Regions from separate parts of the Dactylosporangium sp. NPDC050688 genome, predicted to be linked through region 1. Evidence: riboswitches for the same ligand, from Rfam matches in the RefSeq annotation. Region 1 holds a riboswitch; each other region holds the start of a gene.
The links. A riboswitch is a leader RNA that binds a small molecule or an ion and turns the genes downstream of it on or off. The one in region 1 is predicted to bind cobalamin.

Region 1 (4,190 bases):
GCACCATGGCGATGGTGTTCCAGAGCTACGCGCTGTTCCCGCACCTCAGCGTCGCGGAGAACATCGCCTACGGGCTGAAGCTGCGCCGCCGCGCCCACGACGACGTGCACAGTGCCATGCAGATCGCCCTGACCAGCATGAACCTGGTCGGCCTGGAGCACCGCGCCCCGCACGAGCTGTCCGGCGGCCAGCAGCAGCGCGTCGCCCTGGCCCGCGCCCTCATCATGCAGCCGAAGGTGCTGCTGTTCGACGAGCCGCTGTCCAACCTGGACGCCAAGCTGCGCGGCGCGATGCGGGCCGAGATCCGCCGCATCCAGCGCCGCCTCGGCATCACCAGCCTGTACGTCACCCACGACCAGGACGAGGCGATGAGCATGTCCGACCGCATCGTGGTGATGAACAAGGGCCGCGTCGAGCAGGTCGCGGCGCCGGCGGAGATCTACTTCCGGCCCGCCACCATCTTTGTCGCCGACTTCATCGGCCGGGCCAACTTCATCGAGGTCGCCCCGGAGCACGTCAGCGACGGCACGGCCGTGGTCAACGCCCTCGGCACCCGGCTCACCGTGCCGGCCCACCCGGCGGTACGCGCGAACAACGCCAGCGCGTACCTGATGATCCGCCCCGAGACGATCGCCCTGCGCCCGGCCGGCGAGGGCGGCATCGGCACCGTGCTGCGCTCCACCTTCCACGGCCACAGCGTCGACTACGAGGTCGAGACCATCAGCGGCACCCTGCACGTCACCGACGCCGGCCCCGACCCCGACGGCCTGCTCACCGTCGGCACCAACGTGGCCGTCACCGTGAACCCGGACCGCGCGTACGTTCTCAACGGCACGTAGGCGCGTCGGCGGCGAGTGCGGTGTCCACGAACGCCGGCCGGGTTCTCTGTCGGTTCGCCGGCTGAGGCCCGCCCCACCACGCACAGCACTAGCTTCGGCTGCCGTACGCGGGGCCGAACACCACCAGCAGAGTCAGGTCCTCGGTCACGTCGACGAACCGGTGCTCCTCGCCGGCCGGCACGAACACGACCGACCCGGGCGCCACGTCCGCCGACCCGTCCGGGGTGACGATCCGGGCCCGGCCCGAGGTGACGACGTAGATCTCGTCCTCGGTGTGCGGGCTCTGGTCGTCGACCCCGCCGGCCGGGATGCAGTACGTGCCGACCGACAGGTCCGGCACCCGCAGCTGCTCCACCCAGTCGGTGCCCGTCCCGGCCGGTGCGGTCCACACCCCGGCGCCCTCGATGATGCGCATCGGTCAGAACTCCATGCCGCGCAGGCTGGACTCGATGGCGTCCAGGCGCAGCTGCAGCTGGTCCATCCGGTACGCGAACAGCTCCTCGGCGCCCTGCAGGTCGGGCTCGTCGCCGTCGGTGGACAGCAGCGCGGCGCGGGCCGTGTCGAGGGCGTCGAGGGCGGCGTTGACCGCCTCGGCGGCCCGCTCGCCGAGGGTGAAGTTGTCCAGCCGGCGGGTCGCGGCCGCGGAGACGAGGACCTCGGTGAGGCGGCCGGCGCCGTCGACCGTGGCGGCGACGGACTGGTCGGCGGCCTCGCCGGTGAAGTGGCGGGTGGCGAACTCGCCGGCGCGGTCCTGCGCCTGCGCCATGCGGTCGGGCAGCTCGTTGAGCACCTTCTCCAGTCGGGCGCCGGCCGCGGTGGCCGCCCCGCCGACCGGCGCGCGGGGGAACAGGCCGGCGCCGCCGCCGTCCTGCAGCATGCGGCCCAGGTCCTCCAGCGACTGCAGCAGGCCCGACGTGGCCGGGTCGAGCTCGCCGAGCAGTGTGCGGCGGAACTCGCCCTCGGCGGTCTCGATCGCGTCGCGGACCGCCGTGACGATGAGCGCACCCAGGTCGGGGTCGCGCACCGCGTACGCGCTGAGGTACAGCTCCGCGACCCGGAACCGGCCGTCGACGGTGACCCGGATGGCCCCGCCCTCGGCCTCGTGTACGGTGCGCCCGGCGCGGGCGTCGGCGGTCGCGGTCTCGATCGTCCGCTGCCGCTGCTCGAACTCGGCGGTGATCCGCTGCACCGCCTCCTGATCCGGATACATCGACGCCCCCCGTGCGTGTCCAGTCGTAGAACCGAAGCCCGGCCAGCCTACTGGCCGGGCCGCCCGCGCCGCTGCCGCGCCCCCTACGCCCGGCCATCGGCTGCTATACATCTCACCGTGAAATCACGGCATACGGGGTTGGTCGTCCGGTTCGTCCTGGCGGGGGTGCTCCTGCTGATCGGATGGCAGATGCTGGCCAGCGGCTCGACGACCGCGGCGCAGCGGGCGCAGGAGTCGTCGCGGCGGATCGCGGAGTACCGCCCGACCTGCGACGGCAAGACGATGCGGCCGCGCGACACATGCCTCGTCTTCGGCGGCGCCGCGCCGGTCGCCTTGAACGCCCACGGGTAGTGCCGGTCGGCGGCCGCGACGACCTCCGGCGCGGTGTGGGCGAAGTACGACGAGTTCCTCAGCCCGAGCGGCAAGACCCTCCAGCGGCGCCTCGACGGCCTGCACCGGGTCGGCACGGACCTGGCCGCGCTGCCGGTGACAGGCTGATCCGCACCGAGAAGCTGATCACCTTTCGGATGGCACACCCGCGGGCCGCCTGCGCCGTGACCTGCGGCGCGGGGGCATCGGAAGGGTGGCGGCGCCGCGCGTCGATTGACACGCTGGTACGCCGTCCGTACCGTCCGAAACATCAACGTGACGGTGAACGGAAGCCGGTGCAAGCCCGGCACGGTCGCGCCGCTGTAACCACGAGGTGTGGGAGTCAGACCCGGCCACCGCCACGACAACGCTCGATGGGACGCGAAATCCCGCAGGAGGCTGCATCAGCATGGCCACGATCTCGGCTCTTCCCACCCCGGTCACGGCTCCGGCCCCGATCCCGCTGCGGCAGATCCTGCCGTGGGCGACCTTCGGCGTCGTGCTCGCCGTCGTGCTGCTCTACTTCGTCGGCGCCGAGCAGGGCATCACCTCGCTCGTGTCCGGCGAGGCCGTGCACGAGTTCGTCCACGACGGTCGGCACCTGCTCGGCTTCCCCTGCCACTGAGCCGGGGAGCCACCATGAGCGCCCGTACCCTGCTGGTCCGCGGGATGATCGTCGGCGCTGCCGCCGGCGTGGCCGCGTTCCTGTTCGCCTACCTGTTCGGTGAGGGCCCGATCAACGACGCGATCGCGTTCGAGGAGGCCCAGGCCGCCGGCCACGAGCACGGGCCGTTCAGCCGGACCGTGCAGAGCACGCTCGGCCTGGCCACCGCCTCGATCGTGTACGGGGTCGCCCTCGGCGGCCTGTTCGCCATCGCGGTCGCGGTCACGCTCGGGCGGATCGGGCGGATCAGCGCCCGCGCCACGGCCGGGATCGTCGCCCTCGCCGGGTTTGTCGGGGTGGCTTTGGTGCCGTTCCTGAAGTACCCGGCCAACCCGCCGGCCACCGGCAACGCCGACACGCTGCAGCAGCGCACCGGGCTGTACTTCCTGATGCTGGTCATCGGGGTCGCCGCGGTCATCGGCGCGATCGTCGTCAGCCGGTCGCTGCAGCCGCGCCTCGGCACCTGGAACGCGACGATCGCCGGGGTCCTCGGCGCCGTCGTGGTCGTCGGTGCCGCGATCGCGCTGCTGCCGGCGGTCAACGAGGTGCCCGACGGCTTCGCCCCGGTCCTGCTGTGGCGGTTCCGGCTCGCGTCGCTGGGCACGCAGGCGGTCACCTGGGCCACGCTCGGGCTGCTGTTCGGATACCTCACCGAACGCAGCGAGCGCGCGGCCGCGGTGGTGCGGGCACAGCCCGTCGCCGCCTGAACATCGCTCGTCGTGCGGTGCCCGGTCTCGCCGGGCACCGCACGTCTGTTCACGGCCGTGGCCGGGCGCGGACCCGGGGTTTCTCCCCTTGCGGGCCGAACAGGTGCAGGATCTCCACCGCCTGCTCCCCGGCCGGCCCGAACCAGTGCGGCGTGTTCGTCTCGAACTCCGCGACCTCGCCCGGGCGCAGCACCAGCTCCCGCTCGCCGAGGATGAGCCGCAGGTCACCGGCGAGGACGTACAGCCACTCGTACCCCGCATGGGTGACCAGCCTCGGCTCGCTCGGCCCGAGCACCTGCTTGAACACCTGCACCGGCCCCGGGTACCGGGTCAGTGACACGACCACGCTGCCCTTGCGGTTGCGCCGCGGCTTCAGGTGTACGCGGGGATCCCCCGTCGCC
Region 2 (4,190 bases), on a different contig from region 1:
TAATCCTCGAAGTACGGCTGGACGGTCAGCATGGCCAGTAATCGCCCGCCGTCCTCGCGCCACGCCCGTAACCGGCCGGTGCGTTGCAGCGTCCCGGATGTCCGGGTCTGCTCCCGATAGTTCCAATAGAGTTCGTCGTGTACGAGTTGAGCCGCCGCCATGCGGGCCATTGTGTCGATATGACGGGCGTCGATCGCCCGTCGTTGGACACCGTTGGACAACCCGCGCCCGGCGCTAGGATTGCCGGCGATGACGACGGTCCCGGCCGCGAGCACGCCCGCGGTCACCTTCACCAGTGGCGGCCAGACGCTCGCCGGCGTGCTGCACCTGCCGGCCGGCCCCGGCCCGCACCCGGTGGTCGTGCTCCTGCACGGCTTCCCCGGCAACGAGCGCAACTTCGACCTCGCGCAGTCGCTGCGCCGGGCCGGCTACGCGGCGCTCGTGTTCCACTACCGCGGCTCGTGGGGGATGGGCGGCGACTACGCGTTCACGCACGTGCTGCAGGACGCCGCCGCGGTCGTCGCCGCGGTGCGCGCCGAGCCGTTCGCCGCCGCGCACCGTCTCGACCCGGCCCGCGTCGCGGTGGCCGGGCACAGCCTCGGCGGGTTCGCCGCGCTGATGACCGCCGCCGCCGACCCGGCCGTGGCCGCGACCGTCTCGATCGCCGGGTTCGACGTCGGCACCGCCGCCGTGCTGTGCGCGGATCCCGTGACCCGGGCCGAGTGCGTCGAGGCGCTCGGCAGCGACCTGCTCCCGCTGCGCGGCACCAGCGGCGAGGCCCTCGTCAGCGAGATGGTCGCGGCCGGTCCGGCGTGGCGCCTGGCCGGTCTCGCCCGCGCGTTCGAGGACCGCCCGGTGCTGCTCGTCGGCACCGGCCGCGACCCCGTCACGCCGCAGGAGGTGCACCATCAGCCGCTGGTGCGGGCGTACGGGCAGCGCCCCCGCATCCGCCTGGAGCACCTGGTGTTCGACACCGACCACGCGCTGTCGGACCACCGCGTCGAGCTCGCCGGCGTCCTGCTCGACTTCCTCGGCCGCAGCCTCGGCGGGGCGGCCGCGTCACAGCAGGGCGGGCAGCTCGCGCAGTGACGTGACCCGGTGCGGCTCGTCGAGCGGCCCGGCCCCGTCGCGGTCCAGGTGCACCGCGCGCAGCCCGGCCGCCCGGGCGGGCACCACGTCCAGGTCGTGCCGGTCGCCGACGCTCACCACCGCGCCGGGCGGCAGCCCCCACTGCCGGCACGCCGCGGCGAACACCGCGGGGTCGGGCTTGAACAGCCCCAGCGCCTCGGCGGTGTAGACCGGCCCGGCCCGGTCCAGCAGCCCGATGCGGGCCAGCTTGTCGGTCTGCTGCGCCACGATGCCGTTGGTGAGCACCGCCGTGCGCAGTCCGGCCCGGTGCAGCGCCGCCAGGGCCGGTGCGGCGTCAGGATAGGGCGCCCAGGCCTGCTCGTACCCCCGCAGAAACCCGTTGAAGAGGGTGTCCAGGCGCGCCTCGTCGTCCTCGGCGGGCCGGCCGACCGCGACCAGGAAGTCCCTGACGCGGCGGCGGCGCTGCTGCTGGAACGTGATGCGCCCGGCCCGCCAACCGGCCAGGTGCCGCTCCTGCACGGTGCGCCACAGGGCCAGGGTCCGCGCGTCCGGTCCGACCCCGATCGTGGGCAGCCACCGCAGCAGCGCCGCGGTCACCGCGCCCTCGTGGTCCAGCAGCGTGCCGTCGAGGTCGAGCAGTACTCCCTGCACCGTCACGTGCGGGGATGGTACCGGTGACGAACCTGACCTATTTCCACCGGTGCTGTTGCCCTCAGCTGAGGTCGGGCACGGGCCCGTTCAGCAGCCAGGCCAGGGGCCGCGGCTCGTGCTCCGTCACGAACTCGCCGTCGCGCAGGACCAGCGCCTGCAAGGTGGTGGCCGCGTCGCGACCGACGATCCAGTAGCGGGGGACGCCGGCCGTCGCATACTCGTCGCGCTTGATGACGCGGTCGATGTGCTCGCTGTCGGGCGACACCACCTCGACCGCGAGAAGTAGTCCGTCGATGCCCGCGTAGCTGGAGCGTGCCGCGCGTGGTGGCTTGTCCTTCGCCCAGACCGTCACGTCCGGCTGCCGCCCGCCGCCGACGTGGATGCCGCAGTCGACCATGATCTGCTCGGGTCCAAACCCATTGGCGTGGAACCAGTGCACCATCTTGGCGACGGTCACCGCATGCTCCGGGTGGGCCGGCGGCATGATGGACAGCACCCCTTCTCGACTCAGCTCGTAGCGGTGATGCTCATCCGCATCCGCCATGGCCGCGACGTCGTCGAGGGTGATCGTGGTCGGCATCCGAGCGCCAACAGCCGCTGCGCTCATGTCGCTCCTCCTGTCCACGCCCGAAGCATACCGACGACCCTGCCGCGATCCGTGCCACAATGACAGATATGAGCATAAGCCCATATCACTGCCGAGGCCCGTCCGGAGCCGCCGCCGGCGCTCGCGTTCCACCTGCTGGAGGAGGGGCGGCTCACCACGCATTACCGGCTGTGCGTCTAGGCCAGGCGTTTAGGCTTGCGGCGGCATGAACTGATGCGAGGTGCCCCGGGCGACCGGGGAGAATCGGGAAGCCGGTGTGAATCCGGCACGGGCCCGCCGCGGTGATCGGGGAGCTGCCGTCCATGCGCGCCCGCGCGGCGTGCGGTCACTGGCCTGCGGGCTGGGAAGGCGGACGGTGCAGGCGTTGATCCGAGAGTCCGAAGACCGGCCTCGCGGTCACCGCCCGCCCCGCGACGGGGCGGGCCGAGCAGCGGGAGCCTGCCCTCATGAGCACCGACCTGTACGACGTCGTGCGCCGCCGCCGCGACGTGCGCGGCCAGTTCACCGGGGCGCCGATCCCCGGCGAGGTCCTCGACCGCGTGCTGAGCGCCGCGCACGCGGCCCCGAGCGTGGGGCTGACCCAGCCGTGGGACTTCGTCCTCGTGCGCGACCCCGGGCTGCGCCGCGCGTTTCACGAGCACGTCCGGCAGGAGCGGGCGACGTTCGCCGCGACCCTTGACGGCGAGGCCGCCGGGACGTTCGCCCGGATCAAGATCGATGGGGTGCTGGAGTCGACGATGTCGGTGGTCGTCACGTACGACGCCGGCCGCGGCGGACCGGGAGTGCTGGGGCGGCACGCGATCGCCGACGCCGGCCTCTACTCGGTGTGCCTCGCCATCCAGAATCTGTGGCTCGCCGCGACCGCCGAGGACCTGGGCGTGGGGTGGGTGTCGTTCTACCGCGAGCCGTTCGTGCGTGAGCTGCTGGGCATCCCCGAGACGATCCGCCCGGTCGCGTGGCTGTGCCTCGGGCCGGTGACGCACCTGGAGACGGTGCCGGACCTGGAGCGGCACGGCTGGCGGCACCGCACCCCGCTCGCCGCGGCGCTGCACCACGACCGCTGGTAGCTGTCGGTTGGCTCCAGCTCACCCGGCGGCGCTTGTCGATTCTGCCGCACTGCGGTTCGTCGTACAGCTGGACGGGCACGACAACGGGCCCGATGGACGAATGGGACGGACAATGGCGAAGTACCTGATCCTCATCTACGGCGACGAGCAGCGCTGGGACGCCGAGACCGAGCAGGAGCGGCGGGCGAAGGAGGAGGGCCACCGGGCGTTCCACGCCGCGGCCGGGACCGGCGTCCTGCACGGGCAGGAGCTGGAGGGCTCGGCGACCGCGACGACCCTGCGTGGCTCCGGCGGCGGGCGGCTCGTCACGACTGACGGGCCGTTCCTGGAGTCGAAGGAGGCCCTCGGCGGGTTCTACGTCGTCGAGGCCGCCGACCTCGACGCGGCGATCTCCCTGGCCGCGCTGCTGCCGGAGCTGGCCTCCGGGCACGGTGGCGTCGAGATCCGCCCGATCGTGGACCACGGGTGAGCGAGGCGGTCGCCGAGGCGCACCGGCGCGAGTGGGCCCGGGTGCTCGCCGCGACGGTGCGCCTCACCCGGGACCTGGACCTCGCCGAGGAGTGCGTCCAGGACGCGTACGCGCAGGCGCTGCGCTCCTGGCCCGTCGACGGTGTCCCGGCCCGCCCCGGCGCGTGGCTCACCACCGTCGCCCGCAACCGCGCCCTGGACGTGCTGCGCCGCGAGACCGCGCTGCGGCGGGCGCTGCCGCTGCTGGTGACCGGCGAGGCCACGCCCGGGCCGGGGGAGGACGACGACCGGCTCCGCCTCGTCTTCAC
Region 3 (4,190 bases), on a different contig from region 1:
GCGCGAACAGCGGGCCGATGCGCTCCTCGCCGACGAGGACCGGGTCGAGGTTGCGGCCGGGCCGGCCGGCGGCGAGCGCGTGGTAGCCGGGGTCGATGTAGTCGGGGCCGACCTTGAACGGCGCCACCCGCAGCCCGCGCGCGGCGAACGCGGCGAGCAGGCCCGTCGCCACGGTCGTCTTGCCGTGGCCGGAGGCGGGTGCGGCGATGACGACCCTGGCTACCACTCGATGCCCTGCTGGCCCTTGCGCCCGGCGTCCATCGGGTGCTTGACCTTCGTCATGTCGGTGACGAGGTCGGCGAGGTCTACCAGGTCGGGGTGCGCGTCCCGGCCGGTGATGACGACGTGCTGGTTGCCGGGGCGGTCGCGCAGCGTGGCGACGACGTCGGCGACGTCGACCCAGCCCCACTTCATCGGGTACGTGAACTCGTCGAGCACGTAGAACCGGTACGCCTCGGCGGCCAGGTCCCGCTTGATCTGCTGCCAGCCCTCGGCGGCCTCGGCGGCGTGGTCGCGCTCGGTGCCGGGCCGCTGGATCCAGGACCAGCCCTCGCCCATCTTGTGCCAGACGACGTCGCCGCCCTTGCCGGTCTCGCCGAGGGCCTTGAGGGCGGTCTCCTCGCCGACCCGCCACTTCGGGCTCTTCACGAACTGGAACACGGCGATCGACCAGCCGGCGCTCCACGCGCGCAGCGCCATGCCGAACGCGGCGGTGGACTTGCCCTTGCCCTGGCCGGTGTGGACGGCCAGGACGTGCTGCCGGCGGCGCTGGCGGGTGGTGAGGCCGTCGTCGGGCACGTGCTCGACCTTGCCCTGCGGCATGTTCAGCTCCCCGGGTGGATGGCGGCGGTGGACAGGGCCGACAGCGGGACGCAGTCGGCGGACAGGGCTCGGGCGAGGCGCCGGGCGAGGCCGAGCCGCACATGCCCGGACTCGCAGTCCACGACGACGGCGGGGACGCCGGCGAGCGCGGGGGCGACGGTCAACGGGTCCGGGCCGCTGGTGGCCCGCCCGTCGGTGACGACGACGAGCAGCGGCCGGCGGCGGGCGTCGCGGCGGCGCTCGCCGTGCAGCGTGCGGGCGGCCTGCAGCAGGCCGGCGGCGAGGGGGGTGCGGCCGCCGGTGCGCAGCTCGGCCAGGCGCAGGACGCCGACCTCGTGGCTGGCGGTCGGCTCCAGGACCGTCGTGGCCGACGCGCCCCGGAAGGTGATCATGCCGACCTTGTCCCTGCGCTGGTACGCGTCGCGCAGCAGCGACAGCACGGCGGTCTTGACCACGGTCATGCGCTGCCGGGCGGCCATCGAGCCGGACGCGTCGACGACGAACAGCACCAGGTTGGCCTCGCGGCCGACCTTGACCGCCTCGCGCAGGTCGCGGGCGTGCACCCGGGAGGCGCCGCGCAGCGCCGCGGCCCGCACCGTGTCGGGCAGGTGCAGCGTGACGAGCTTGCCGCCGCCGGGTTGCCGGGAGCGCACGACCCGGCCGTGCCGCCCGTGCGCCGGGGAGCGGCGGCCGGCGTGGGCGCCGTGCTGCCGGTTGGCCCGGCCGCCGATCTTCAAAAGCCTGGTCTTGTACGGTGCCTGCGCGAACGCCAGTTCCCCGGCGGGCTGTGTGACGGGCCCGCCGGACGGCGCCGGCGGCTCTGTGCCGGCGGGCGGCGGGGTGGCGTCGCCGCGCTGGTCACGGGGGTCGCCGTCGGGCGGTCCGGCCGGCCCTTGCGAGCCACCGTCCGCATCCCCGCCGCCGCTGCCGTCCGCGCTGCCGTCCGCGCCGCTGCCGCCGCTGCCCTCGGTGCCGTCGCCGTCCGGCGGGTCGCCGGCCGAGGACGGGCCGCCGGTGTCGGGGTCGCCGTCGGGGCGCTCGCCGCCGCCGTCGTCGTGGTCGTCGTCGGGGCCGCCGAGCTCCTGCTCCAGGATCTCCTCGAGGCGTTCCTGGTCGGCGCCGGGTGGGTCCAGGGGGTCGCGGCGGCGCCGGTGCGGCAGAGCGAGCCGGGCCGCGTCGCGCAGGTCGTCCTTCGTCACCACGGTCCGGCCGTGCCAGGCCGCCAGCGCGACCGCGGTGCGGGCCACCACGATGTCGGCGCGCAGCCCGTCGACCCGGTACGCCAGGCAGATCCGCGCGATGCGGTCGAGCTGGCGGTCCGGCAGCGACACCCCGGGCAGCGCCCGCCGGGCGGCGGCGATGCGGGCGGCGAGGGCGGCGTCCTCCTCGACGAAGCGGGCCGCGAAGGCTTCGGGGTCGTGCTCGTACGCCAGCCGCCGCCGCACCACCTCGGCCCGGGGCGCGGCGGTGGTCGGCGACGTCACCCCGACGACCAGGCCGAACCGGTCGACGAGCTGCGGGCGCGGCTCGCCCTCCTCCGGGTTCATGGTGCCGACGAGCAGGAACCTGGCGGCATGCTGGACGGAGACCCCGTCGCGCTCGACGTGGGCGCGGCCCATCGCGGCGGCGTCGAGGAGCAGGTCGACGAGATGGTCGGGCAGGAGGTTGACCTCGTCGACGTAGAGCACGCCGCGGTGGGCGGCGGCGAGCAGGCCGGGCTCGTAGGCCTTGACCCCGTCGCCGAGGGCCCGCTGCAGGTCGAGGGTGCCGACGACCCGGTCCTCGGTGGCACCGACGGGCAGCTCGACCAGGGCGGACCGGCGGCGCACGGCGCTGCTCAGGGGCGCGTCCACCGGATGCGGGCCGTCGGGGCAGGACCGGTCCGGCGCGGCGGGGTCGCAGGCGAACCGGCAGCCGGCGACGACGTCGACCTCCGGCAGCAGCGTGGCGAGGCCCCGCACGACGGTCGACTTGGCGGTGCCCTTCTCACCCCGGACGAGCACCCCGCCGATCGCCGGGGACACGGCGGTGAGCAGCAGCGCGAGGCGCAGGTCGGGCAGGCCGACCACGGCCGAGAACGGATACGGCGACGTCACGGGCACATCCTCCTCGAGCGGGTCCGCGCCCGCTGGGTCATGGAGCACGAGCGGCCGGAGTCTCCTGACTCCCGGATCGCCGCCGTCCCCCGACCTTCCGACCTGTGGCCGTGGCCCGTGCGCTGGAGGACGACTCCCCGGTCACAGTGGCGGGACCGTCCCAGAATCGCACTGGGTTCCTCCCTGTGACCGCTCGGGGTTCATCCTGTCCCAGGGCTCCCAGTGACGTCAACGTGACCCAAATCCTTGGCCGGCGGCGCGCGGGGCCGAACAGGGGACGTGTGGAGGACCGCGGCGCACGCCGTCCTGTGTGCCGTGCTGCGCCGGGCGGGGAAGGCGGCCAAACCGGCCCGGCTGGGCGCGGAGACGCAGCCGCTCGGAGGGCCTTACCCAAGGCTTTACCGGAGGGCGGCCTTGCGGCGTTTCTTCTCCGGCGGCACTGGAGCGCGGCGGGCGGCGAGCCAGACCATCGCGCCGACGCCCACGATGAGCAGCGCCGGGATCAGCCAGTCGGTGAGCACGAACGGGGTCGCCGGGGCGGGCGGCGGCGCGGCCTGCTGGGGGCCGGCGGTGGGTGCCGCGGCCGCTGGCGCGCTCTCCTTGCTCAGCGCCCGGGTCAGCGCCTCGGACGGCCCGGCCGTCGGGGCGGTCCAGCCCGCCGGCGCCGGCGTCACCGGCCCGCCGTACGTGAACCGCAGCTGCCCCTTCACCGCCTCGCCGTCGGAGGCGACCGACTGGTACGCCACGACGTACAAACCCTGCTCCGGCCAGTGCGAGACGGCCACCAGCGCCGGGAAGCCGGTGTTGTAGACCTTCGGCTCGAACTTGCCGTCGACGAGGAAGTACTCCTGGACCGGCTTGTCGAGGCGCTTGGGCTCCCCGCCGCGCCAGCCGCCGTCGACCCGCTGCCCGGACGGGGCGGTCACGGTGAACCACGCGAAGGACGCCGGCTGCTCGGTGAAGTACAGCGCCACGTCGGCCCGCGGCTGGTCGACCGTGCTGTCCTGGACGGGGTCCGACATGGCCAGCTGCCCGTGCGCGGCGGCGGGCACCGCGGTCACCACGAGGCCGAGCGCCGCGACGACGGCCAGCACCGCAACCCTGACGGCATTGACCGCAATGACGCTGCCCGATCGCATCGGCACATGATGCCGGGTTCCCCCATAGCCGACAAGACGCTAAATTCACGATCCTGACGAACCCCGCCGCCCCGGGAGCCTCCTTCGTGCCTGCCGCCCGCGCCACCACCACCGCCGCCGCCGTGTGCCTCCT
Region 4 (4,190 bases), on a different contig from region 1:
TCGGCCGCCCCGATGAACCCTACGGGGATGCCGAGCACCGCCGCGGGCCGCGGCGCGCCGGCCGCGACCATCTCCAGGAGCCGGAACAGCGCCGTCGGGGCGTTGCCGACCGCGACGACGGCGCCGGCGAGCCGGTCGCCCCACAGCTCGAGGGCCGCGGCGCTGCGGGTCGTGCCGAGCTCGGCGGCCAGCGCAGGCACCCGCGGGTCGCGCAGCGTGCACAGGACCTCGTTGTCGCGGGGCAGCCTGGCCCGGGTGACGCCGGAGGCGACCATCTCGGCGTCGCAGAGGACCGGGGCGCCGTCGCGCAGCGCGGCGCGGGCGAGGCGCACCACGTCGTGGCTGAACCCGACGTCGGCGGCGAGGTCGACCATGCCGCACGCGTGGATCATGCGGACGATCACCTGGGCGACGTCGGCGGGCAGGCCGGACAGGTCGGCCTCGGCCCGGATCGTCGCGAACGACCGCCGGTAGATCTCCGCGCCGTCCTTCACATAGTCGAAGGCCGCCACGGTGTCACCTCCGCTGCGCTCCGGCGCCCCCGTGACACCACTGAGCCCATGCTGCCCGGCCACTCCGCTGCGCTCCGGGCCGGCCACGGCGTCACCTCCGCTGCGCTCCGGCGCCCCCGTGACACCACTGAGCCCATGGTGCCCGGCCACTCCGCTGCGCTCCGGGCCGGTCATGGCGTGACCCGGTAGCCGTCGGCGGTCGCGAGCATCTCCACGTGCCTTCCCTTCGGTGCGCCGCAGCGCCGTTCGCAGCCGACCCAGTGCATCGGCAGCCCGGCCGGCGTCGTGCCCGCCGCGACCGCGGCCCGGGCGTCGGCCCGCACGTCGGCGAGGGCCTTCGCGCAGCCGGGCCGGCCCGCGCACGCGGTGACCCCGGCCCAGCCCGAGGCGGGGTCCGTGACCAGCCCGGCGGCCGTCAGCAGCGTTTCGACGCGTCCAGCTTCTTCGGCGGGTACGTCCGGCACGACGACGGTCCGCCACGGCGTGACGATGATCTCCTCCGGCGCGGCGGTGACGAGCGCCGCCGAGTGCTCGGGGGTGAGCCGCCCGAGCGGCACCACGGCCGTGATCGCGGCGCGCCCGTCGGCCTGCGGCGTCCACCCGACCGCCGGCCCGCCGCCGCCCGACGGACCGGCGTTCCCGTCCAGGGCAGCGTCCAGCCTCGCCGCGACCCGGGCCGGGCCGTCGGTCAGCTCCGCGAGGCGCCAGGCCGTGCCGCCCTGCGCGGCCCGCTCGGCCAGGAACGCCCTGGTCGCCCGCAGCAGCAGGCCGGCCGGCGTACTGGCGGCGCGGGCCGTGGTGGGGGTGCCGGCCAGGACGAGGCGGTCGCCGTGCAGGCCGACGTCGCCACCGAGCGGGGTCACGTCGCCGCGCCCGTCGTCGAGCGTCACCAGGAACCGGCCCGGCAGCGCGGCGAGGGACGCGTCGGCGCACAGCCCGGCGTCGAACGCGGCCACCACCGGCCGCACGTCCAGCACGCCACGGCCGTCGCGGCCGGTCAGCGGGCTGGCGACGATGTTGCGGACCCGCTCGTGCGTCGCCGACGGCAGCAGCCCCGCCCCGGTCAGCCGGGCCGCCAGGTCGAGTTCCGCGCCCGGCCGCAGCGCCCTGACCTGCACGTTGCCCCGGGAGGTGAGCTCCAGGTCGGGGTCGCCGAGATCGAGGGCGGCGGCGCGCAGGACGGCGAGGGCATCCCGGCCGAGCCGGCCGCCGGGCAGCCGGACCCGCGCCAGTCCGCCGTCGGCCGCGGCATGGACCTGCACGGCGCCCGGGCACCGGTCCGGAGCGTCGCGTCCGCTGGCAGCCTGCACGGGCCGGATACTACTGCGCAGCTCGTCGCTTGACTCAAGTCAGCGGTGTCCAGGAGAGTTGGCGGTGCTGTACGGGCGACGAGTGGAGGAAGCCGGTGCGAGTCCGGCGCGGTCCCGCCACTGTGACCGGGGAGTGAGTCTCCGACTGAGGCCACTGGGCGCGAGCCCGGGAAGGCAGGAGACGAGCGCCGATCCGGGAGCCAGGAGACTTTCCGCCGCCCGACCTTTCCCGACCGACTTGGGGCGCGGACCCCGAGGGAGGACCCAGGCGTGATCCTGCTGCTGTCGACGTCCGACACCGACCTGCTCAGCGCCCGTGCCAGCGGCGCGGCGTTCCGGCTGGCCAACCCGTCGCGCACCGCCGTGGCGGACCTGCCGGCCCTGGCCGAGGGCGCCGACCTGGTCGTGGTGCGGTTCCTGGGCGGCTACCGGGACTGGCAGGAGGGCTTCGACGCGCTGCTGCGGCTGCCGCTGCCCGTGGTCCTGCTCGGCGGCGAGCAGCTGCCCGACGCCGAGCTGATGCGCCACTCGACGGTGCCCGCCGGGGTCGCCGCGGAGGCCCACGCGTATTTCGCCGAGGGCGGCCCGGCCAACCTCGCCGAGCTGCACAAGTTCCTGTCCGACACGGTCCTGCTGACCGGGCACGGGTTCGCCCCGCCGGCGCGGACCCCGGCGTGGGGACTGCTGGAGCGGGCGACGACCGCCGACGGCCCGACCGTCGGCGTCATCTACTACCGGGCGCACCATCTGGCCGGCAACACCGCGTTCGTGGAGACGCTCTGCGACGCGATCGAGGACGCCGGCGGCCGGGCGCTGCCCGTGTTCGCCTCGTCGCTGCGCACCGCCCCGCCGCAGCTGCTGGAGACGCTGCGGCAGGCCGACGCGCTCGTCGTCACCGTCCTGGCCGCGGGCGGCACCCGGCCCGCCGACGCGCAGGCCGGCGGCGAGGACGAGGCGTGGGACGTGGGCGCCCTGGCCGCGCTGGACGTGCCGATCCTGCAAGGGCTCTGCCTGACCAGCGCCCGCGACACCTGGGACGCCAACGACGACGGCCTGTCGCCGCTCGACACGGCCACGCAGGTCGCGATCCCCGAGTTCGACGGCCGGATCATCACGGTGCCGTTCTCGTTCAAGGAGGTCGACGCCGACGGGCTCACCGTCTACGTCGCCGACCGGGAGCGGGCCGGCCGGGTCGCCGGGATCGCCGTCGGGCACGCCCGGCTGCGGCACCTGCCCGCCTCGCAGCGCAAGGTCGTGCTGATGCTCAGCGCGTACCCGACGAAACACGCGCGGATCGGCAACGCGGTGGGGCTCGACACGCCCGCGAGCGTGGTCCGGCTGCTGGCGGCCATGCGCGAGCAGGGTTACGTGGGCGCCGGCGGCTTCCCGAAGGACGGCGACGCGCTGATGCACACGCTCATCGCCGCCGGCGGGCAGGACGTCAACTGGCTCACCGAGGACCAGCTGCGGGGCAACCCGATCAGGATCTCCGCCGCCAAGTACCGGGCCTGGTTCCAGACGCTGCCGGCGGACCTGCGCGAGGCGATGGAGCGGCACTGGGGGCCGGCGCCCGGCTCGCTGTTCGTCGACACCTCGCACGACCCCGACGGCGAGATCGTGCTCGCCGCGCTGCGCGAGGGCAACGTGGTGGTGATGGTGCAGCCGCCGCGCGGCTTCGGCGAGAACCCGGTCGCCATCTACCACGACCCCGACCTGCCGCCCAGTCACCACTACCTGGCCGCGTACCGGTGGCTGGCCGACGAGTTCGGCGCGCACGCGGTCGTGCACGTCGGCAAGCACGGCAACCTCGAGTGGCTGCCCGGCAAGACCGTCGGGCTGTCCGCCTCGTGCGGCGCCGACGCGGCCCTGGCCAACCTGCCGCTGATCTACCCGTTCCTGGTCAACGACCCGGGCGAGGGCACCCAGGCCAAGCGCCGGGCGCACGCCACCCTGGTCGACCACCTGATCCCGCCGATGGCGCGGGCCGAGTCGTACGGTGACATCGCCCGCCTCGAGCAGCTGCTCGACGAGCACGCGACGATCGCCGCCCTCGACCCCGCGAAGCTGCCCGCCATTCGGGCGCAGATCTGGACGCTGATCCAGGCCGCCCGCCTCGACCACGACCTGGGCCTGGCCGACCGGCCGGGCGACGACGGGTTCGACGACTTCCTGCTGCACGTCGACGGCTGGCTGTGCGAGGTCAAGGACGTGCAGATCCGCGACGGGCTGCACGTGCTGGGCGTGGCGCCCGCCGGCGAGGCCCGGGTCGACCTGGTGCTGGCGATGCTGCGGGCCCGGCAGATGTGGGGCGGCCAGGTCGCCGCGCTGCCCGGCCTGCGCGAGGCGCTCGGCCTGGCCGAGGGCGACG

Region 2: it holds a riboswitch for cobalamin, as region 1 does, so the genes downstream of both, bluB (5,6-dimethylbenzimidazole synthase) here and AB0H83_RS19360 (CbtB domain-containing protein) in region 1, are expected to answer to the same signal.
Region 3: it holds a riboswitch for cobalamin, as region 1 does, so the genes downstream of both, AB0H83_RS30225 (VWA domain-containing protein) here and AB0H83_RS19360 (CbtB domain-containing protein) in region 1, are expected to answer to the same signal.
Region 4: it holds a riboswitch for cobalamin, as region 1 does, so the genes downstream of both, cobN (cobaltochelatase subunit CobN) here and AB0H83_RS19360 (CbtB domain-containing protein) in region 1, are expected to answer to the same signal.

What each region holds. Positions count from the first base shown of each region.
Region 1 covers NZ_JBFAIC010000018.1:35,036-39,225, forward strand. Annotated here, with positions in the region: gene AB0H83_RS19340 (ABC transporter ATP-binding protein) at 1-839, shown strand, start outside; gene AB0H83_RS19345 (cupin domain-containing protein) at 928-1,254, opposite strand; gene AB0H83_RS19350 (YbaB/EbfC family nucleoid-associated protein) at 1,258-2,049, opposite strand; gene AB0H83_RS19355 (hypothetical protein) at 2,167-2,400, shown strand; cobalamin riboswitch at 2,645-2,791, shown strand; gene AB0H83_RS19360 (CbtB domain-containing protein) at 2,828-3,043, shown strand; gene AB0H83_RS19365 (CbtA family protein) at 3,058-3,789, shown strand; gene AB0H83_RS19370 (helix-turn-helix transcriptional regulator) at 3,839-4,190, opposite strand, start outside.
Region 2 covers NZ_JBFAIC010000026.1:1,363-5,552, reverse strand. Annotated here, with positions in the region: gene AB0H83_RS24235 (hypothetical protein) at 1-161, opposite strand, end outside; gene AB0H83_RS24230 (alpha/beta fold hydrolase) at 250-1,089, shown strand; gene AB0H83_RS24225 (HAD family hydrolase) at 1,060-1,746, opposite strand; gene AB0H83_RS24220 (Uma2 family endonuclease) at 1,802-2,320, opposite strand; cobalamin riboswitch at 2,549-2,755, shown strand; gene bluB (5,6-dimethylbenzimidazole synthase) at 2,794-3,414, shown strand; gene AB0H83_RS24210 (YciI family protein) at 3,527-3,883, shown strand; gene AB0H83_RS24205 (DUF6596 domain-containing protein) at 3,925-4,190, shown strand, end outside.
Region 3 covers NZ_JBFAIC010000037.1:88,574-92,763, reverse strand. Annotated here, with positions in the region: gene AB0H83_RS30235 (cobyrinate a,c-diamide synthase) at 1-226, opposite strand, end outside; gene cobO (cob(I)yrinic acid a,c-diamide adenosyltransferase) at 220-822, opposite strand; gene AB0H83_RS30225 (VWA domain-containing protein) at 825-2,918, opposite strand; cobalamin riboswitch at 2,976-3,100, opposite strand; gene AB0H83_RS30220 (copper resistance protein CopC) at 3,317-4,057, opposite strand; gene AB0H83_RS30215 (hypothetical protein) at 4,144-4,190, shown strand, end outside.
Region 4 covers NZ_JBFAIC010000109.1:15,872-20,061, forward strand. Annotated here, with positions in the region: gene AB0H83_RS48960 (precorrin-8X methylmutase) at 1-512, opposite strand, end outside; gene AB0H83_RS48965 (precorrin-3B synthase) at 683-1,822, opposite strand; cobalamin riboswitch at 1,868-2,054, shown strand; gene cobN (cobaltochelatase subunit CobN) at 2,093-4,190, shown strand, end outside.